3 regions of the Butyrivibrio sp. AE2005 genome follow, and region 1 is predicted to be linked to each of the others. Evidence: riboswitches for the same ligand, from Rfam matches in the RefSeq annotation. Region 1 holds a riboswitch; each other region holds the start of a gene.
What was found. A riboswitch is a leader RNA that binds a small molecule or an ion and turns the genes downstream of it on or off. The one in region 1 is predicted to bind cyclic di-GMP.

Region 1 (7,432 bases):
AAATGTGGAGAGACTTTTTAAACTCTTGGAGACGGAATCCGATGTTTCCGATTCGAAAGAAGTAATAGAGAAGTACGGTGATACTTTTAATCCCAAGAAAGAAAACTGGGAACCTCTGGTAGGAGATATTGAGTTTAAGGATGTGTCTTTCAGATATCCTGACGGAGATGAATATGTTCTTGAGAATTTTAATCTAAAGGTGCCGAAGGGAACAAATGTGGCGATAGTCGGCGAGACAGGTGCGGGTAAGTCTACGCTTGTCAATCTTGTCTGCAGATTTTTTAAACCCACCAAAGGTCAGATTCTTATTGACGGACGTGACGCTGCGGAGAGGTCGCTTCTGTGGCTTCACAGTAATCTGGGATATGTGCTTCAGACTCCGCATCTGTTTTCGGGTTCTGTCAGAGACAATCTCAGGTATGGTAAGGCAGATGCGACGGATGAAGAGATTATGGAGGCGTTAAGGCTTGTATCTGCCGAGGATATAATCAAAAAGATGGAGAAGGGCCTTGACAGTGACGTCGGCGAGGACGGAGGCATGTTGTCAACGGGAGAGAAGCAGCTGCTTTCTTTTGCGAGGGCTATACTTGCAGATCCCAAGATACTTATATTGGATGAGGCAACGTCTTCGATAGATACTGTTACGGAGAGGGCTATACAGGACGCTATAGTCACTGTTACCAAGGGCAGAACCTCTTTTGTTATAGCACATAGGCTGTCAACTATCGTAGATGCTGATATAATATTGGTAGTAAGAGACGGTAAGATTACTGAAAGAGGAAAACACAAGGAATTGATGGCGCTGAAGGGGTATTATTACGATCTCTTTACAAGACAGTTTGATGAACGGAGTTTTAGTCTTATATGATGGATATTGCGGTATTTGCCGATATACACGGCAATCATTCTGCGTTGCAGGCTTGCATTGATTATACGATGGAGAGAGGAATAACGAATTTCATACTCTTGGGGGATTATGTGTCGGATTGCCCGTATCCTCAGAAGACAATGGAACTTATTTATGTTCTCAAGCAGTACTTTAATACCTGCATAATCCGCGGAAACAGAGAAGAGTACCTTCTTAACTACAAGAAAAGAGGCGGAGAAGGCTGGAAAGCCGGATCTTCGAGCGGAAGTCTTCTTTATACTTATAATAATCTTACGGAGAAAGATTTTGATTTTTTTGCTTCGCTTCAGAATCAGGGAATATATGAGATGCCGGGAATGCCGAAATTTCAGTATTGTCATGGTTCGCCCGAGAATACCAGTGAGGTGCTTATCAGAGAAAAGAGAAATACGAAGAGGATACTTGCGCATATGAACACGTCGCTCCTTCTTCACGGGCATGTGCATATTCAGGATGCATATGTTTACAGAGGGAAAAAAACGGTAGGACCCGGATCTATAGGTATTCCGTGGTTCCATGGAGGAAAGACGCAGTTCTGCATTCTTCACGGAAACGGGAAGACATGGGAAGAAGAGCTTATTCAGCTTGAATATAACAGGAAAGAAATTTTAAAGGAATTTAAGGAGTCGGGCCTTTGCAATATTGCACCTGCCTGGGCCGCACTTGCGATGCACACGATAAGGACGGGAGTAGATCTTACTGAAACAGTTATGCTCCGCGCCATGCGATTGTGCGAGCAGGAGCGCGGAGCAGTTAAATGGCCGGATATTCCGGAAAAGTACTGGGCTATAGCTCTTAAAGAGAACTATATCGATCTTGCGGGAAAAGAGATTCCGCATAAAACAAATTAAGTTGTTGTATCAATTGATACAGATGTGTCGGCGGCAGTAGTTTTACTGCCGTCTTTTTCATATTGTTTAAGCTGGTTATCAAGCCAGTTTGATTTGAATTTCTCGTATTTGTCTGTAGTAACTTTGCTTGTGTCTTTGGTATTTGATGTAGAAGTTACTTTCTTTGAATCTGTAGCCTTGTCGGGATCTGAAACAGAAACGTTTGCAGTGCTTCCTGTTTCGCGATATGCATCAAGTGCTGCCTGATTGCCGACTTTTTTCACATATGATTTCATAAGCGACCTGTAAGAGCCGTTTTTTATGCTTGAATAATCCGAAATAAGATTGCTCATATCGGACATGTAATTGTATGAGCCCGATAGACTGTTAAATATATTTGTGCTCATAACATTGCCCTCCTTGTACATGCGATACATCTGTAAACTCAAAACATCCATGTTTTGAAAACGACATTTTCTTAACAGTATTATGTAATATAAGTGCCGTGGATGCAATTTATTTATTATTAAAAGAGTATGAAATAATTATGGCAGGTTTTAAGAGGGCTAATTATTGCTATAAGAGGGCGCACATGGTAAGATGTTAATAGGAAGTTTATATAATTAATTTCCTAATAACGTAGCAGAAGAAACAGCAAAAGACAAAAGGGATATTTTTTTATTAATGACAAGAGAAGAGAGAACACAGCATGCACATGCCATAAGTGACAGGTATGTGCCAAGGATAAGTCCGGATGAAACAGAAACCATGAAGGAGATTAAAAAGCTCCCAATCCAGGATATTATTACGATTCATTCAAATGCGTGTTATGCAGTCGAAAAGGGATTATTTGTAGGTATAAGCAAGGATACCTTAAAGAAGAAGGATGCGCACGCAGTCAGATTTGTTAAGGCAATAGACGTACTTAAGAAGATCATAATAGAAAGGCTTAAGTCAGCGGAATGTCTTTGGACGGTTACAGACAGGATAACTCATTCGCCGTTTATCGATGACGGAAACAGGGTCTGGGTTTTTACGGAAAGAGAGTATGCCGATGAATGTGTCGGTTACTTTATGAAACAGTTCAGAACAACATTTGAAGTAACTGAAATACCTCACAGCGATCTGTTCAGATTCTTTGGTATCTCGGCTTATATGCGCGGAGTAGAGGTTTTTCAGGTAGATATCCTGGCATATTCTGCGATATCTATTAAGAGCGAAGAAATAATCCCGGCGCCGGATTTTAGCAAGACGCCTGCAATAAACCGTCCTGTGATGAATCCGGATTTTTTCCGCTCGGTGGCAAAGTTCCAGGAAGAACGCCTTTACAGTGCCGATTATGACGGGAAAAAAGAAATGCTTAAGAAGCTTGAAGAAGATATAGTCAAAACATTTCGAAGTGCTTCGTTTCTGGTGCCTGTCAAAGGGATGGACCAGATTGCCAAAAGAATTGATGCAAAGGGTTCGGTGAAAAAGGGGACAAAGATTTCCATTCCCTGCCTTTCCAAAGGAAGCGGAAAGAATGAAACTAACGCAACTCCGGTATTTACCGACTGGGATGAATTTAATAAGGTTTATTCCCAGGAAGAGTGGGGCGGCTGGATCTGGAAAGCATCGGATCTTATGGGCGCGCCTGAAGATATGATTGTTGTTAATTCGGGATCGCTTGGCTTTGAGATGTCCAAGGGCATGATCAGAAAAATGCTCGGACGAAAGAAACTTATGTAAATATTTTAGGTATATAAAACCTCCTGTCATTAGAAGTTGGCAGGAGGTATTATTATGAGCTTTTTTGATGTTTTGACATTCAATTTTGGGAATGCTTTGTATCCGGACTTTCATCTTCGGTATCATTCGTAAGAAGCGTGTTTTTCATATATGAATAGTTGATGAGCCTTTCGGCATACTGCTCCGCGATATTATATGCAAAAGATATCTTTCGGATATTTGAATCAATATCGTGCATTGTTATGTTGATCTTGGCTGCCATCATGCGTACGTAGCTTTTGTTGGCGGGATCAAGCTCCATTTTTTCGAACTTTGCCAGGAGTTCATTGATCTCTTTTCTGCAGCTCTCAAGTTCTTTTTTATGCGATGTAAGTTCATCATTGATGAATATTATTTTAGTTTCCATAGCATTTTCCAATCTTAGAGACGAAGTTTCTCTACATTTTTGTAAAATATATGTTAATAAAATGATTATAAATAATTTTTCCGAATGATGCAAGAGTTTGTGCCATAAAAGTGGATTATAAGGCTGAAATATTTGCAAATAAAGGAGAATGCCTGATATGGGGTGGCTGAGATTGATAATATTTTACAGTTATGTTAAAATTAACATATATAAAACAGGGCAAACATATAGCAATGTATGGGCGCAAAGTCGTAAATCTTTTATATTTATATAAAGAGATGGTTTGACTGCAAAATAGCGGGGTGATCTGCTGTTTGTGCGGTCTTTTTTGTTAGTTGGGGTTTTTGAAAGGGAGTTGGTTGTATGAAAAAAAGAATTTTGACATGTTTAATGGCAACAGTGCTGATGTTCGCACTTTCCGGATGTGATGAGCTACCTGAAATAGAGGGACTGCCCGAAATCGAGGGATTACCGGATATAGAGGAAGTATCCGATATAGGTGAATTTGTTGAGTCTTTTATCAATGATGAAAAGGATATTGACATAGAAGGATTATTTAGTGAAAGCAGCTCGGAAGAATCATCCGATGGAGCTTCGGGAGAAGAAGCGGCTACGGAAGCAACTTCCGAGGAACCTGAGCTTCCTGCCGGTTCTTTTGAATACAACGGAAAAGTTGCTTCAATAAATGATGATATTGAAACGATACTGAGTGTTATCAGTACGGAAGATAATCAGACGGGCGATAATTCCGGAAATATCTATTATATTGATACCGATAGAATGATTCTTTTCACTGAAGAGGTCGATGGGGTTAAAAAGCCTGCACAGCTTACGGTTCATGATGAGAACTTAAAGACTTCCAAAGGCATTTCCGTCGGAAGTACGGAAGAAGAATTAAGAGCCGCTTACGGAGAGCCTTCAAGTGAAGCTGATGAGGGAAGCCATATCATGAATTATGATTTCAAGGACTGCGGAATCACGTTTGCAGTGGATGATAAGATTGTTGCGATTACGTATTTTAAGCCATAAAAAAGTATATGATGCAAAAGAGAGAAAAAAAGAGAATATGAAAGAAAAAACGCGAATATAATAAATATGGTATTATATTCGCGTTTGCACATATAAAGCGAAGTCACTAATATATGTTCTTAGAGGTTAGCACTCAACTTAAAAGAGTGCTAACAATTAAAAAGATTATTCAAACCATCATATAAAGGAGGCATTTGTAATGAAATTACAACCACTTGCAGACAGAGTTGTATTAAAGCAGCTTGAAGCAGAAGAGACAACAAAATCAGGAATCGTACTTCCCGGAGCAGAGAAGGAGAAGCCTCAGCAGGCAGAAGTTATCGCTGTCGGACCCGGTGGAGTAGTTGACGGTAAAGAAGTTACTATGCAGGTTAAGAAGGGTGACAATGTTATCTATTCAAAATATGCCGGAACAGAAGTAAAGCTTGATGATGTAACATACATTATTGTTAAGCAGAACGATATACTTGCTATCATTAAATAATCAAACACATTCGGAGGATAAATAAATGGCAAAGACAATTAAGTACGGCGCAGACGCCCGCACAGCTATGGTGGAAGGCGTTAATAAGCTTGCAGATACAGTCAGAGTTACAATCGGACCTAAGGGTAGAAACGTAGTTCTTGATAAATCATACGGTGCACCTACAATCACAAACGACGGTGTTACAATTGCAAAAGAGATCGAGCTTGAAGATGCTTATGAGAACATGGGCGCTCAGCTTGTAAAAGAAGTTGCTACAAAGACAAACGATGTAGCAGGTGACGGAACAACAACAGCTACAGTTCTTGCACAGGCAATGATCAATGAAGGTGTTAAGAACCTTGCTGCAGGTGCTAACCCCATCGTACTCAGAAAGGGCATGAAGAAGGCTACAGAGTGCGCTGTTGAAGCAATCGGAAAGATGGCTACAAAGGTTAAGGGCAAGGATCAGATTATGAGAGTTGCCGCTGTTTCATCTGGAGATGATGAAGTAGGACAGATGATCGCTGACGCTATGGAGAAGGTTTCAAACGACGGCGTTATCACAATCGAAGAGTCAAAGACAATGCAGACTGAGCTTGACCTTGTAGAAGGAATGCAGTTTGACAGAGGATATATTTCAGCATACATGGCTACAGATATGGATAAGATGGAAGCAAATCTTGAAGATCCTTATGTTCTTATCACAGATAAGAAGATTTCAAACATTCAGGATATCCTCCCTCTTCTTGAGCAGATCGTTAAGACAGGATCTAAGCTCCTTATCATTGCCGAGGATGTAGACGGTGAGGCTCTTACAACACTTATCGTTAACAAGCTTCGCGGAACATTCAATGTAGTAGCGGTTAAGGCTCCCGGATACGGTGACAGAAGAAAAGCTATGCTTGAGGATATCGCAATCCTTACAGGTGGTAAGGTTATTTCTTCAGACCTTGGCCTTGAGCTTAAGGATACAACACTTGATGACCTCGGAAGAGCTAAGAGCATCAAGGTAGAAAAAGAGAAGACAACAATCGTTGACGGTCTTGGAGAGAAAGATGAGATCGCAGCAAGAGTTGCTCAGATCAAGAAGCAGATTGAAGATACAACATCAGATTTCGATAAAGAAAAGCTTCAGGAGAGACTTGCTAAGCTTGCAGGCGGTGTAGCCGTTATCAGAGTAGGTGCTGCAACAGAGACTGAAATGAAAGAAGCTAAGTACAGAATGGAAGACGCTCTCAACGCTACAAGAGCTGCTGTAGAAGAAGGTATCATCTTCGGTGGTGGATCGGCTTATATCCACGCATCTAAGGAAGTTGAGAAGCTTGCAGCAAGCCTTGAGGGAGATGAGAAGACAGGTGCTAACGTAGTTCTTAAGGCACTTGAGGCTCCTCTTTTCCACATCGCTAACAACGCAGGTCTTGACGGATCTGTTATCGTTAACAAGGTTAAAGAGAGCAAAGTCGGCGTAGGCTTCAATGCATACTCAGAAGAGTACGTAGACATGGTTAAGGACGGAATCATCGATCCTGCCAAGGTTACAAGAAGCGCTATCCAGAACGCTACATCCGTTGCATCAAGCTTCCTTACAACAGAAGCAGCCGTAGCAACAATCAAAGAACCCGCTCCCGCAATGCCCGCTGGGGGACCCGGTATGGGGATGATGTAAGCGATAACGAGCAAAACTCGCCAAGCACATAATCAATCGCCACGTAGTGGTCAAAATAAAAAAGAGAACTGCCCTCAAGCTTGCTTGAAAGGGCAGTTCTCTTTTTTATTTTGAAAAGCTCCGAAGGAGCGTGATTGATTATGCGCTTGGCAGAGCTTTGCGACAACGGACGACAAGAGAAAAAGCACCACATCGTACTGATTATTTATAAGCAATGTACGATGTGGTGCTTTTTTCTTGTATGGGCGCTCGCACTATGCCATCATCGCATAGCCGCTCGCAATTCCCCAACTCACACTCTTTTAATAATAAATCTCTTCATACTCCTCAACCGGTGTCTCATACGAATACTCTATATATTCCGCATTATCTGCATAATAATCATTAGATTCACTATAAT
Region 2 (7,432 bases), on a different contig from region 1:
TTAAATTTTATAATATTCTGATAATTTATTCCAGCAAAAAACAGAAACACCGATAATTAATTCTGATAAAGATTATATATTTCCAACGTTCATAACTGTTCCGACAGACACATAATTGTCAAGAACCGCTCTGTAGTCGGTGCCATCTTCTGCTTCGGGCGTAAACACGCCGTCCACCATGTATCTGGCTCCGCCGTTCTCTAGTTTCTCAACTTCTTTGTATCCGTCCTTATAGACCATGCCGCGCGACACTTCGCGGTCATAGAGAATGCCTTTACACTCTGATAGTGGACAGAACGGGAAGTTAACGTTATAAATCTTTCCGGGAACAAATTCTGTATCTATGAGTTTTTCTAAGATCTCGTAGAGATATTTGTCGGATACTTCGTGACATTCGCCTGCGCCTTCGGAAAAAGCGATTGCGGAAACACCCTGAAACTCAGCCTCAAAAGCCGATCCGCATGTAGCCGAATACTGAATATCCGAGGCAACATTGTACCCAAAGTTTATTCCGCAAAGTACCACCGTAGGCCCGCCGGGAACTATAGTTGTGCAACCGAGTCTTACGCAATCCCCCGGAGTTCCGCTACATGAGTATGCATGAACTTCATGTTCGCCATCAACAGGATATTCCACAGGGAATATATCTATCGCATGCCTAAGGGTTATACTGTGAGATGCCGCACTCCTCTCGCTTTCAGGAGCCACGATCCATACTTCCCCGAATTTTACCGCCTCTTTTACAAGTCTTAAAAGTCCCTCGGACTTTATTCCGTCATCATTGGTTATGAGAATCCTTCTAGTCATTCTGTCCTTTCTCCACTATCAGTTCCTTACAGCCCATCTCATCTTGGTGGATTTGCTTCTGGGATTTATCCTGCACTCCTCCGCGGACGGCCTTATCACATCTTCTGATATCTCGCTGTATATGCCGGCTTTTTTATGCTCTTTAAAAGACTTCTTAACAAGCCTGTCTTCTCCCGAATGAAACGTAAGTATCGCCACTCTTCCGCCCTCGTTAAGTATTGACGGAAGCTTATCAAGAAAAGAATACAGCACTTCAAATTCACTGTTTACATCTATTCTGAGCGCCTGAAAAACTCTGGCGCAACTCTTTTTTATCGTTACCGCTTTTTCCTCTTTAGGAACCTTCCAAAGCGCCGCTTCTATCGCCTCACGAAGCGCGGTTGTCGTATCCATGGGATTGCCTTTTTTCATTAGCGAAAAAACTTTTTCCGCAATCTCTTCCGCATAAGGTTCATCTGAGTTCTCTACAAGCATACCCACAAACTCTTCTTTGGTTATGTTGTGAAGGCGCTCAGCTGCCGATTCTCCGCTGTCCGGATTGAGCCTAAGATCAAGAGGCCCGTCAATCTTGTAAGAAAAGCCCCTTTCAGGGTTATCTATCTGCATGGAAGACACTCCAAGATCTGCCAGAACAAAATCAAACTTTCCGGCTTCATCACACACTTTATCTATATTCTCAAAGTTCATCTGCCTGAACTTGAATACATCCTCTCCATATCCTGCGTTTCTGAGCCTCTCTACAGTCTTCTTCGATTCTATCGGATCGATATCAAGTCCGTAGATACAGCCTTTCCCCTGCAGTTTTTCAAGCATCTTTGAAGTATGTCCGCCGTACCCAAGCGTACAATCAAGCCCCTGCTGTCCCGGCTCTATCTGCAAGAAATCCAAGATTTCTTTTACCATAATGGAAATATGCATCCCCGCAGGCGTCGAACCCTTGGATATTACATGCTCCACCACATCCTTGTACTTCTCCGGATTGTGCTCCTTGTACTTCTCTTCAAACTTCTTGGGATATTTTCCCGAATAACGAACTCTTCTCTTATGCTGCTTTTCTTCCACACTCTTCTCCATTCGCTGTGATTTTGGTGTATTTGCTTTGTTTTTTGGTGCATCCGCTTTTATTTCGGCGCATACACTGTGATTTTGCTACATCTTCTTTTGGCCGGCTCCGGCAGGTCAAAAAACAATGTACTAAAGTGTAGTGTATCATATTTTTGCAGGATTTTTAGCCCGATCCGGTCGCAAAATCCTTTTTTTGACTAATAGAGCAAAAACATATCGAATTAGTCACACTTTTCCCCGGATTTCCAAGGCCACAGTGACTAATACATTTGATAACATTTGTTATAGTCAAAATCTCCCCTTCATTTCCTCATCTAGAACTCCAAAACTCCCTATTTTCAAGAAAAAATGTGACTAAGGAGCTCCGTAACGCTCGAATTAGTCACATTTCTTACAAAATCACACTACAATATCAGTAAACAGAATCAATATACAAATCGTCGATTTCTTGTCTTATCTCATTCTTATATTGTTCCGTAGCTATTTCCTGTTCAAGAAGATTGATTGCTTCTTTAAGATTGTCAGCACGCATATTGTCTAGATATTCCAATATCTTTGCTATGACAGTTTTATCGTTATATTTTTCGGGAATAAAGCCAAATATTTCAGGATATTTATCTATGCGTTCTTTGCGCATTTTATCAAGCTCAGAAATATTCATTTTTATTTCTTCAGTAATCTTCACAATTTTATTAATGGCTTTTCTCTTTACTATGATTGCCAAAAGTATACCGACTCCAACTCCGGCAAATAACAACCCTACGAAAAACTTTGCCAAATTTTGATCCGAATTCAGTTTAGCAAGAAACTCCGGGCTCGCGTAAAATACTAATTCCATGATTCCGCAATAAATTAATTCATAACCAAAGTATCCGATCAAAAACCATTTAATTGCTGCACCAACGCCTCCATGAGCTCTAATTTGGAGTTTTGTATTTTTATAGTCGTAATCACTTAATAAAAATTCTTCCTGATCATCAAGATCGCTAAATTCGTTCTCATTCAGCTTGTCATAAGCTTTTTTCAATGCATCTCGTAATTCTTCTTTGTTCATTTCATTGCCTTTTTTCATACCTCAATCAGTCTCCTCTTCGTTAGCCTTTGTTTTAATATAAAAAGCGCAAAAAAAGCGATACCTACGCATCGCAATAAAACTGTAACTGGCTATCCTTTCGGACCCTATAGCTTTGCGTCATTAGATTTCTCTAATTTTGCCCTTAATTATTCAAGAATAAACGGGATGATACTTTACCCAGAAAAAAAGACTACAAACTTAGATAATACTATGTTTGTAGCCTTATTATTCAATCGGAGTGACGTGATTCGAACACGATTGAAAAATCTCAAAGCCCGCACGGAAAGGAGGTTTGACAACACCGACTGACCGAAAGGTCAAACAACTGGTCAAACAGTTTCTATCGACTTCCCCATACAATTCTCACATCAATGTCTTAGGTATGAATAACTCCATTTATAGAACACAAAATATTTTTTTCTTTTGCAAGTTTAATATAATTCCGAGCATTATTGTCATCCAACAATAAATTGCAATTATTTCTACAACATGAATCTAATATTTGCAATTTCTGCTTAGCACTGTACTTATACTCTTTCTGGCGAAGGAGTTCTGAATTCTTATCAAATACCAACACAGTTTTAATAAGCTCCACATCCTGCCCAGGCATATATTTTTCTTTACCCTGAACATTTCCGTCAGACTCATCTATCCATGTACTGATGCAATACTTCGTGATATCAATGTCTGAATTCACTCTAATTTTTGCATTGTATATCCACCCCAACATATATCCTTTATTCAAATCTGATATAAGTATATCTACATTATTAAGCTTACGATTTGATTTTTGAGGATCATATCTCAAGATTATAGGACAGCTATTGCTAATTAGAACATCTCTATTGCTGATAAAGTTTCGAACTTTCTTATACATTTTGGAAGTTGTCGATATGACATTGGGGACAATCTTCGTACTGATAGATTGCCCATCAGCAATGTCTCTATACAACTTCTTTGGTGTTCTGTATCCATTAGAATTATAGATTTGCTTTGATATTCCTATCAGATGTGGAAAATTATCTGTCTCACCAATAAGGATAAATCCATTCCCATTGTATGTAACAACAATATAAAAGCTTTCAAGATAATAAGTGGCAAATGCCTGAGCGCATTTCCTGATATCTGTAATGTCCATGATTATCTCCAAAAATAAAGTAAAGCTCTTGGCCAGAGCCAAAAGCTTTACTATCGGCAATCGTTCACGATTATTTTTTAAGCAGGGGAGTGCCCGGTTCAGCCGACGTGAATCCCTCAGCAAGTGAGCCTGCATATCTTTTAATACAATAGACCTATATGATACATTATCACCACAACAAAGTCAACTTTTTCTAATTAAATAATACGATAAAGGATACTGTTTTACAAGCAATAACAGCATTCTTCATAGAATTTTAACACATCGATATAACTATCTCTTTCCAATTCTCAGCCCAATTGTCCTTTAAAACGCAAACATGTTTTTTCTATCAACTCCTAGTCGATTAATAAAGAATGTTTCCTCATAATCCCTTCTGTCAAATATGGTATTAGCAACTTGCTTTTCTAGTTGCATAGCATTTCCCCATTTATGTTAGTTTACGCATTTCCACGTCATTATAACATTCCATGACCACAAACAAAAAGAAGAGAAGCAAAGGATTTCCTGCTTCTCTCTGAATATATCCGTATAAAACCTGTTACAGTATACAACTCTGCTATCTAACAAACTTGTCTGCATATTCGATAATTTTAAGAAATTCGCTTATATCCTTAGAAAGTGCATCATCCACGTTAGCCTTAATGCTATTTGGATATTGTGCATTATAAGCAGGTCTCATCATATCTTCATACGAGGTTATCAACTTGTTGACAGCATTTTTGTCGGAAAGGTCTGTGTTTCTAATGTTGTCACGGATGTTTGCAATAAGATTCTGATTTGTTGCTATATCTGTGCTCGCATACTCATTAGTTGATTTTCTTACTTCATTTGGCAAATAAACCTCAATGCCAAAATATTTTCCTGATGCAGGGTCATCATTGGTCTTGGTTTTCTTATTTGCCAGCATCCTTTCCTGAGTTCTGATCAGGTTATGATTATAGTCTTTCATAGCCCGGCTAATAGCTTTTGCCTGATCTTCATTAAATCCTTCAGTAGCACATTTATCAACAACCTTCTGCGCTACTTCCATCTTTGCATAATCTCTGTAACTGAGATATCCATTCTTTAACTGACTTCCGATACCTGTTATCAGATCTCTTGCAGCAGATAACTCCTCATCATTAAAAGAAGCTCCGCCAATTTTATAAACACCTTCTGCATTTTTGCTTACCGGTATGTCTTTTTCATATAAAGCGCTTACAGGATGATTATTCCAGGAATCTCTCACTTTTTCTAATTCTTCAGCACCTAAAGCAGAAATAGACAAGGTAGCTGCCGTATCTGAGAAAGCAGTATTAATTTTAGATTTATCACTTAGTTTATCGGCAACCGCGTTCTGTAAGCCACTGCTCTCATCCTTATTTACAGATTTTGTCTGCATCTCGTCACGCTGCAACTTTGCAGCATATATATCCTGACTAACGTCTTTTACCTGTCTGTTCACTGGAGTTATATTGATTCCTGCCATAATCATCTACCTCCTTGTACATGATTTGTGAATATCACAAGGGTTTCTCTTTTTCCTTTCGGCATCAATCCTTTATCAGATAATACTAATGTCACCAATAGCATCATCTATGTCATGAATAGCGTTCTTCTTATATCTGACTGTCAACAGTGCTGCCCTTAACATCATTTGAAAGTAAGCTCAGCTTATTGAGGATATTCGTAATTTCAGAATTAACAGCATTCTGCGTATCCTCCATAGATGCACCCTCAGAAATAATAGTTCTCTGGGCATCCTCTGCTCCCATGCTGTCAGCTTCTGCACGTTCTCTTCTTGCAATAGCCCGTTTGGTATCAGCACTGGTTCTCTGGCTCTCTGCAGCGTGTTCCTTGATATTCTCTATCATTTCCTGCTGCATAGCTTCTTTTTCGAGTTTCTTTGCTTCTTCCTTCTTCTCTTCTTTCTTCTTTTCGGCAGCTTCTTTTGCTTCTTCCTCGCGCTCCTTCTGCTCTTCGTCAACGTGATCGACTGCTTCCTGCGTCAAAAGAGCTAAAGTCTCTCCGTTAGCAGCTTCAATAATATCTTCAGCTTCATCCTGAGCTTTCAGCATATCCTGAGACTTAGCACGTTCTCTTTTCATATCTGCATAGCCCTGAACATTTCCCATCTGCTGAGCTTTTGCCCTGTCTATATCAAGTGAATTCTGCTGATTCTTCGCAACATAGTATAAAGCCTGCTGCTGATACTCTGACATTTTGCTTTTTTCTTCATCAGATAAACCATCCTTGGAATTATTCATCTTAAAAGCAAGTTTTGAAAGCTCATTATTCTCTTCGCTGTCCGGATCAATTCCATATGCTTCCTGGAGTTCTTTTAACCTGGCATCATTCTCCAGTGTATCCGCAGTCTTTTCGTTGATCTCGTCCTGAAGGCGCTTTATCTCATCTTTAATAGACTGCATCTGTGCATCCAGCTTCTTCTCTCCGCCAAATGCATCGGAAACCACCTTGAGTGCCTGTTTTCTGGCTAGACCCTGCCTCTGCTGGACAAGGCTTTCACCCTTCAGATTGGCACCTGATACTGAGGACAAATTGCCGCTCTTATGTGCAGTTTTACCTACCCCAGTAGTCGACTGGGCATTATTCTGATTTTGGAAAGGATTTATTTGAACATCCGTGTTCTGTTGTATCCTCATAAAGCACCTCCACTTATGGCAAAACTGATACTATCTTGTATCATGCATAAATATGGTCATCTATATGTATATCGGCAAAAATGATTCTTTATTAAAGCCTGAATAGCTCACTCTTTTTTATCAATATTTGACGGCAGAATTGATGACAGCACATCTGAATAATTTCCAGTGCTCGTATACGTGCCACCAGCTCTTGCTGCGGCGTTTGTCATGGACTGTGCCTTGTCGTAAACCCTTGATGCAAAAGAGTTATAACCTGTAAATATACTCTTTAAAGTACTGATATCAGCCTTTTTAAGGGCATCCTCATCAAGCTCAAGCTTATTATCAGCACCTACCGATATACCAGCACGTTCCAAAAGTCTTTCTGTAGACTTTGTGGTCTTGGTCATCCATGCCGCATTTCTTAAAACGTCTTTGGTGTTTGAATTACCGGCACTCTCGATAGTTTTGTTGTAATTATCAACAAATGACTTTACTGCCTTGGTAATTGAATCCCAATCATAATCTTCTTTTGTAGTCTCGTCGCCCGTCTTCTCATCTTTGGTCTTGATCTGTTTCTTTTCCCAAAGAGAATCCTTCATAAGAGCACTTGCTGACTTTGCCAGAGTTCCTGCTGCACTTCCCATGGAAGTAAGTTTTGCAGATGAATCCCTGCCTGATGAAGCACCATCAGCCTTCTGCTTGGCATAATAGGCCTTA
Region 3 (7,432 bases), on a different contig from region 1:
GCTTATCCCTGAACTTATCTGCGGATTAGCTTCCATAACGATGTTCGCCGGAATCGGTTTTCCCGAAGGTATCAAACTTAAAACACTTTCAAACTGTATGGGAACAACCAGTTTTATCGCAACTATCATCCATAACATGCATGAAATCCATTTAGGCATCTTTTTCCCAAGTGTTCTGACTATGATGACCGCAACGATAAGTATGCTCACAGTAATGGCGTTATTTAAAATACCTATAAATAATTGCTCCATACCTCATCCCCTTATTCTTCTCTTTCATCTTACGTATATCGCTTATCTTTTATGACCATGAGAACTTATCATGATTCTTGTTGTTCTGATATGCGATCGAAATAACTTTTCCTTCTTCAACATAAAAATTTATCTGACAGTCGCCAAGGTTATATATAAGGTTTTCACCAAACATTTCAATGTACGCATCCCTTGTCAGCTCATTCCCGTCAGGGCCATAAGCTTTAGGCGGCTCAACATTCGGATCCCCATAAGCGGCCAAAACTTCTTCCTTGGTACTGCCAACCTTGATCTTACGCGAAGTAGCAGCCATATCACCCTCTATAGTGAGTGTTATCGGCAACTTGCTTCCATCTTTCTCGAGTACATATACTCTAATATTACTTTTCGTACCATCTCCGTACTCATAGCTTTCTGCTGCAGAACGACCCTGATCATATCCCCCCAATGCCTTGTCCAAGGTTTCAAAGTCATCCATTGCAGAAATTACGCTACCGTTATAAACAAACTGAAAATCCTCAAGATTATCCGGTACTTCCACCGATGCATCCGAAGATGATGCATCCTCATCAGTATCAGCAGCTGCTGCCGCATTCTCTGCATCTGTTTTGGCAAAAAGATCTAAAGAACCGTCTTCAGTACTGATAGAACTTTCACCTGTTTCAGATGCACTTGCCGGAATTGAAGCACATCCGACAAGCGTTGGCATCAATAGTGATATAAATAGAGTTACTGCTGCCATTGATTTAACTTTCGTTTTCATTTCTGCCTCCTCCTAAACTCACTTACTTCACCCCTCTTTTCGAGTGGTCTACTTACTGTAAACCTTTAACCATAGTCTACTGTTATTAGACCATATTGTCAACCCCAATTTCTTGCCTTTTTTATATCCGCCGAGTTTGCGATGGAGATATGATCTAAGAGGATTGGCTGAGGCTTTTAGTTACACTCGTTGACAGTCATGGCATAAAAAAGCAGAACCCTACATTCTTCGCTCCAAACTCGCCCATAAATGGGCTCAAACAAGTGGAGCGAAAACAGAATGTATGATTCTGCTTTTTCATGCTCATGGCTGTATCAACTCGTGTAAATAAAAACCTCAGCCAATCCTCTTTAGATATATACTCTCCATTCGCAAAATCTCAGAAAAAAAACAAAATATAGCCTTGAATGTCAATACACGCGACGATTTCGAAAAATATTCTCAAAAGCCCGATCGCCGGTTCTACGGCGTGGCTACTTTACGCTGTCTCGGATTTCATGCCGGTGTAGAGCTGGTAATATCTCTGCTTCTTGGCGATGAGTTCGTCGTGCGTACCCTGCTCTACGATGCGTCCCTGCTCAAGGACAATTATGCAATCACTGTTCTTGACGGTTGAAAGCCTGTGTGCAATTACAAAGGTCGTTCTGCCCTTCATAAGCCTGTCCATACCGTCCTGAACAATCTTCTCTGTTCTCGTATCAATCGAAGATGTAGCTTCATCAAGGATAAGTACCGGAGGATCTGCAATAGCTGCTCTTGCAATAGCAAGGAGCTGACGCTGTCCCTGTGACAGATTGGCTCCATCACCTGTAAGCATAGTGTCATAACCCTCGGGAAGCCTCTTGATAAAGCTGTGTGCATTTGCAAGTTTTGCTGCTGCGATTACTTCCTCATCAGTTGCATTAAGCTTGCCGTATCTGATGTTGTCCTTAACCGTACCCGTAAATAAATGCGTATCCTGAAGCACTATTCCGAGCGAGCGGCGAAGGTCCGCTTTTTTTATCTTATTGATATTGATGTTGTCATATCTGATCTTACCGTCCTGAATGTCATAGAATCTGTTGATCAGGTTTGTTATCGTGGTTTTTCCTGCTCCCGTAGAACCTACAAAAGCAATCTTCTGTCCGGGTGTTGCATGAAGAACGATATCATGAAGAACCATCTTTTCATCCGTATACCCAAAGTCCACGCCGTTGAAAGTTACATCACCCTCCATCGGCTGGTAAGTTGTCGTATCGGTAGCCTTGTGATAGTGCTTCCAAGCCCAGTGACCCGTATGATGATCGGCCTCTTTTATCTCGCCGTTCTCCTCAATCGCATCGACAAGCATTACGTAGCCGTCATCTGTCTCAGGCTGTGCATCGAGAAGCTTAAAGATACGATCCGCACCGGCAAGAGCCATAACTATCGAATTAAGCTGCATGCTGACTTGGTTAATCGGCATACTGAAATTTCTGTTAAATGTAAGGAAGGATGCAAGCGCACCAACTGTAAAGCCTACGGCAATATTATCAGAAAGAGCTATCGCACCGCCGACCATCGCACAGATAACATAACTTGTATTTCCAAGCTGTGCGTTTATAGGACCAAGAGATCCCGAAAAAGCATTAGCCTTAAATGCACTGCTGCAAAGAGCTTCATTAAGCTCATCAAACTTCACAATACTCTCAGACTCGTGATTAAATACCTTAACCACCTTCTGTCCCGTCATCATCTCTTCAATGTAACCGTTAAGCGCACCGAGGTTCTTTTGCTGCTCCACAAAGTTTTTTCCCGAAGCCTTGGTAGCCATAGCTGAGCAAAAAAGCATAACTCCGACCATAACAAGAGTCACAAAAGTAAGCGGTATGCTAAGAATAAACATTGAAACAAGCACGCTGACAATCGTAATTCCGCTGTTGATAAGCTGGGGAATACTCTGGCTTATCATCTGTCTGAGCGTGTCGATATCGTTTGTATAAATTGACATGATATCGCCGTGCGCATTTGTATCAAAATACTTGATGGGAAGGCTTTCCATATGGGTAAAAAGCTCCTCACGAAGTCTTCTGAGCGTTCCCTGATTGATATATACCATTACTCTTGACTGAACGTATGCCGACAATGCACCGAGAGCATAGAAAATCGCAACTCTTCCTATAGCACCAAGAAGCGGCCCGAAATCATTGCTTCCGCTGTCGAGCATTGGCTGTATATACGAGTCAATAAGACTTTTTGTAAAAAATGTTCCCTGAATATTTGAGGCAACCGTTATAAGTATGCACACCAAAACAGTAACCATGTGCACAGGATAATATCTAAACACATAACCCATGAGCCTTTTAAAAAGAGCTCCGGGATTTTCAATCTTAGGCTTTGGCATGCCGCGTCTGTTACCGCCGCCCGGCCCTACTTTTATCTCTTTTGCTTCTTCTGCCATAATGAATCCTCCTTAAGCCTGCTTATCAAAGTCTGCATTTGCACCACCGGTCTGCGATTCGTATACTTCTCTGTAAATAGTGTTATTCTCAAGAAGCTCTTTGTGTGTTCCAAAACCGCTGATCTGACCGTCATCCATGACGATTATCCTGTCGCATTCCTGAACGGACGCGATTCTCTGTGCAATGATAAGCTTGGTAGTTCCGGGTATTTCCTCTGCGAACGCCTTTCTGATCTTGGCATCCGTAGCTGTATCAACCGCACTTGTTGAATCGTCGAGAATAAGTATCTTGGGCTTTTTAAGAAGCGCTCTTGCAATACAAAGTCTCTGTCTCTGACCGCCTGATACATTGGCACCGCCCTGCTCTATATATGTGTCATATCCATCGGGCATTCTCTCAATAAATTCATCTGCACAAGCCATCTTGCAGGCTCTTATGCAATCCTCTTTTGTCGCGTTCTTATCGCCCCATCTGAGGTTTTCTATTATAGTTCCGGAGAAAAGAACATTCTTTTGAAGCACCACGGAAACCTGATCCCTGAGTGTCTCCATATCATAATCTCTTACGTCGATTCCACCTACCTTAACGGCACCTTCAGTTACATCATAAAGTCTGCTGATAAGGTTAACCAAAGAAGACTTGGCAGATCCTGTTCCACCGATAATTCCGATTGTTTCACCTGACTTGATATCAATATTGATGTCTTTTAAAACAGGCTCTTCCGAAGTCGTATTGTATGCAAAAATTACATGCTCAAAACTGATGCTTCCATCGGGAACTGCTGTGATCGCGTTTGGCTTATTTGTGATATCGGGTGTCTCTTCCAAAACTTCTGCGATACGCTTTCCGCTTGCCTGTGCCATAGTGAGCATAACAAAGATAATTGCAAGGAACATCATACTCATAAGGATATTCATGCAATAAGCCAAAAGTCCCATGAGTTCACCTGTTGTAAGGCTTCCCGCAACGATCATGTGCGCGCCGACCCAGCTTATCAGAAGGATGCACACATAAACGGTAGCCGTCATCATAGGTCCCATCTTAATAACGTTCATCTCAGCTCTTACAAACATGTTGTAAATGTTTCCGGCAGCTTTTTTGAACTTATCATTCTCATAGTCCTCACGAACATAAGCCTTTACCACTCTGATCGCGGAAACATTCTCCTGAACACTCTCATTGAGTTCATCATATTTTTCAAAAACTTCTTTGAAATAAACAGTCGCCTTACTCATGATAATAGCCATGAACGTGGCAAGAACACCTACAGCCACGAGATAGATCGTAGCAAGCTTGGGGTTGATCATAAATGACATGATCATCGCGCCAATAACGGTCGCCGGCGCTCTCATTGCCATTCTGAGAAGCATCATATATGCATTCTGAATATTGGTGACATCGGTTGTAAGCCTTGTTACAAGGCCCGATGTAGAGAATTTGTCTATATTGGAAAAAGAAAAAGTCTGAATATTATCGAACATAGCCTTTCTGAGGTTCTTTGCAAGACCTGTAGACGCCTTCGATCCGTAATACGCTCCTCCAAGTCCCGCAGCGAGTCCAAACAGAGCGATCAAAAGCATCATAATGCCCACTCTGAAAATATACGCCATGTTCTCTCCGTATATACCGTTGTCGACAATCTTTCCCATAAGCTTTGGGATGATCATCTCCGCCGCAACTTCACCGATCATACAAAGCGGCGTCAAAACGGATACGAGCTTATATTCTTTTAGTTCTTTACCTAACGTTTTTATCATAGTCTCTCTCCTGTTGTAATCTTCAATCAAGTATTATATAACTAAAAAAAATTGTGTTCAATTGATTTTATAGTTATTTAAGATTAAAAAAGCACCTTCTTTCATCACCGGATCTGGTTTAGAACCATCATCCAAGAAAGAGGTGCTTTCTATTTTTAATCGTAAATCAATTTTTTAAAGCTGAGGATCAGGAGTATTCGGTGTTCCTTCAGGCTGTGGTGCAAGAACAACCGGTGTTCCTTCAGTTTGAGGAGCAGGTGCGACAGGCATTCCTGCAGGCTGCGGTGCAAGGATATCAAGATGATATCCGGTTTCATCGTAAGCTGCCTGTATCATAACATCATGGTCAAATATATTCCTGAACCTGAAGTCTTTTCTGGTTTTGTATGCAATAGCTGCATCATCTCCCTGCTTATAGTAGTCAACAGGTTTTGAATGATTGTGTCTTTCAACAATCTTGCAACCGGCATTCATTGCTGCGTGGTAAAGAGCGCTGCTTATCTTACATACGCCTCCGCCGTAATCATATCCTCCGACAACATGTGCTATAACATATCCTTTTTCAGGTGGTGTTCCCCTTCCGATCGTGCTTGCGTATGAGAATGTCTCTCCCGGTTTTACAATATATCCGTTTATATATCCGCATGCGACTCTCGCATTTACGTTATTTGCATCCTCATTAGCGGGATACAGCATGATATCTTCATGACCGATGCTTGCCCAAGCTATATTTTCAGGTGCCGGAGCCGGAGCTTCAGCAACAGGTGCTTCGCTTACAACTTCCTCTGTAACTGCATTATCTTCAACAGGATTCACCACTTCTGCGCCGGCTTCAACTGTTTCAGTAATTCCTTCCTGATCTCCCGGAGCAAATGTTTCTTCCATATGTACAAAAACTTCTTCAGGTGATGATGAATTATTTCCATATCCGATGATTGTTGCGCACAGCACCGGCACTGCGATTGCCATAGTAATACTTTTCTTTCTCATTGCTTGCACGTAATTCCTTTTTTCTAGATTTTTCCAAATAAAAAATAGCGATACTTACGCATCGCTATCAGATCAATTGCAACTGGCTGTCCTTTCGGACCCTATAGCTTTGCGTCATTAGATTTCTCTAATTTTGCCAATAATTATCTATATATAGTTCTTTTTTTATTAAAACAGAGTAATTATACCGTAAGGTCCGATTAAAGTCCATAATGAAATTTATCATTCTGCAATTTCACTTCAGCTATATTTCACTCAACGCACTTTACATAAAAAGATTAATTATACCTGTCAAAATTAAAGCATATGAAAGCAACCGCAATAACATTGATAATATTCCCCTCGCCCCTCTTAGCAATCCAAGTGTAGCAGCTCCAAATAGAATCAAACCTATCCCACCAGCCAATCGACCAACAATATTTATATCAACAATTGATAATTGAGATATATATATTACAAACAAGCATGCTTCGATCGCAGCAACAAAAAAAAGTATCCTTTTAATAATTTCGAAAGAGTTACCTTCTTTTTCGCCGGATAAAAGCTCATATGAAACACATTCATATATCCCTTTTTTTATTCTTATACATGTAAATGCACAATCTTTTTCCTTTGCAGGCATATTTTGTGTAAATAAAATTCTGCCTCCTTCAAATTCGCAATAAGATTTTACATTCGGCATAAAAGCATAATTTCCCAGCATTAAATCCGTATATTTTATTATCTTGTATTCTGTGGCTTTTAGTTCAAAAATCTTTTCTTTATTATTCCTTATATTTTTTTCTGAGAAATATCGATATACAGATCCCGCAAACAATATAAAATATAAAAAAAAGAATGTTCCTGCAAGCTCTATATCCCACCTGCTCTCATCAAACATTGATGGATTAGAAGTAGTCATTATATATATACAAACAAACGCTCCCAGTAAAGAAGCTATTCCCAGTAAGGCAATCTGTACTTTGGCAATATTTTTATGGTAATTCTTTAACGGAATAACTCTAAGTATAAAAGCAAATGTAGCTATTAGAAGTTCCAATGCTATTATTGTTGCTATCGTTACTATATACATAACTTAACCCCCAAATACTTCTGATGTAAAACTTACCACTGCTTTTGGAGCATCACACAATGCATCAGAAGCAAGTTCTGCTATATCTTTTCCGATTGCCATCTCCATGAGAGAATTTGCCGCCCAAACCACACCTACGCTAACAGCTCCTACTGCCAAGACCGGTGCACCTGACCCG

Region 2: it holds a riboswitch for cyclic di-GMP, as region 1 does, so the genes downstream of both, DL92_RS0109625 (hypothetical protein) here and DL92_RS0104375 (hypothetical protein) in region 1, are expected to answer to the same signal.
Region 3: it holds a riboswitch for cyclic di-GMP, as region 1 does, so the genes downstream of both, DL92_RS20480 (VanW family protein) here and DL92_RS0104375 (hypothetical protein) in region 1, are expected to answer to the same signal.

What each region holds. Positions count from the first base shown of each region.
Region 1 covers NZ_JMMD01000003.1:186,149-193,580, forward strand. Annotated here, with positions in the region: gene DL92_RS0104350 (ABC transporter ATP-binding protein) at 1-868, shown strand, start outside; gene DL92_RS18180 (metallophosphoesterase family protein) at 865-1,758, shown strand; gene DL92_RS0104360 (hypothetical protein) at 1,755-2,144, opposite strand; gene DL92_RS0104365 (SseB family protein) at 2,422-3,465, shown strand; gene DL92_RS0104370 (hypothetical protein) at 3,545-3,871, opposite strand; cyclic di-GMP riboswitch class I at 4,080-4,166, shown strand; gene DL92_RS0104375 (hypothetical protein) at 4,235-4,900, shown strand; gene DL92_RS0104380 (co-chaperone GroES) at 5,100-5,384, shown strand; gene groL (chaperonin GroEL) at 5,410-7,032, shown strand; gene DL92_RS18185 (peptidoglycan recognition protein family protein) at 7,335-7,432, opposite strand, start outside.
Region 2 covers NZ_JMMD01000011.1:69,250-76,681, forward strand. Annotated here, with positions in the region: gene surE (5'/3'-nucleotidase SurE) at 73-807, opposite strand; gene rsmH (16S rRNA (cytosine(1402)-N(4))-methyltransferase RsmH) at 826-1,881, opposite strand; gene DL92_RS0109625 (hypothetical protein) at 2,285-2,944, opposite strand; cyclic di-GMP riboswitch class I at 3,025-3,098, opposite strand; gene DL92_RS0109630 (PBECR4 domain-containing protein) at 3,324-4,085, opposite strand; gene DL92_RS0109640 (hypothetical protein) at 4,645-5,556, opposite strand; gene DL92_RS0109645 (hypothetical protein) at 5,687-6,730, opposite strand; gene DL92_RS0109650 (hypothetical protein) at 6,838-7,432, opposite strand, start outside.
Region 3 covers NZ_KK366042.1:46,861-54,292, reverse strand. Annotated here, with positions in the region: gene DL92_RS19625 (M56 family metallopeptidase) at 1-252, opposite strand, end outside; gene DL92_RS0115130 (hypothetical protein) at 302-1,015, opposite strand; gene DL92_RS0115125 (ABC transporter ATP-binding protein) at 1,494-3,434, opposite strand; gene DL92_RS0115120 (ABC transporter ATP-binding protein) at 3,447-5,192, opposite strand; gene DL92_RS20480 (VanW family protein) at 5,367-6,182, opposite strand; cyclic di-GMP riboswitch class I at 6,257-6,330, opposite strand; gene DL92_RS0115110 (hypothetical protein) at 6,448-7,254, opposite strand; gene DL92_RS0115105 (hypothetical protein) at 7,258-7,432, opposite strand, start outside.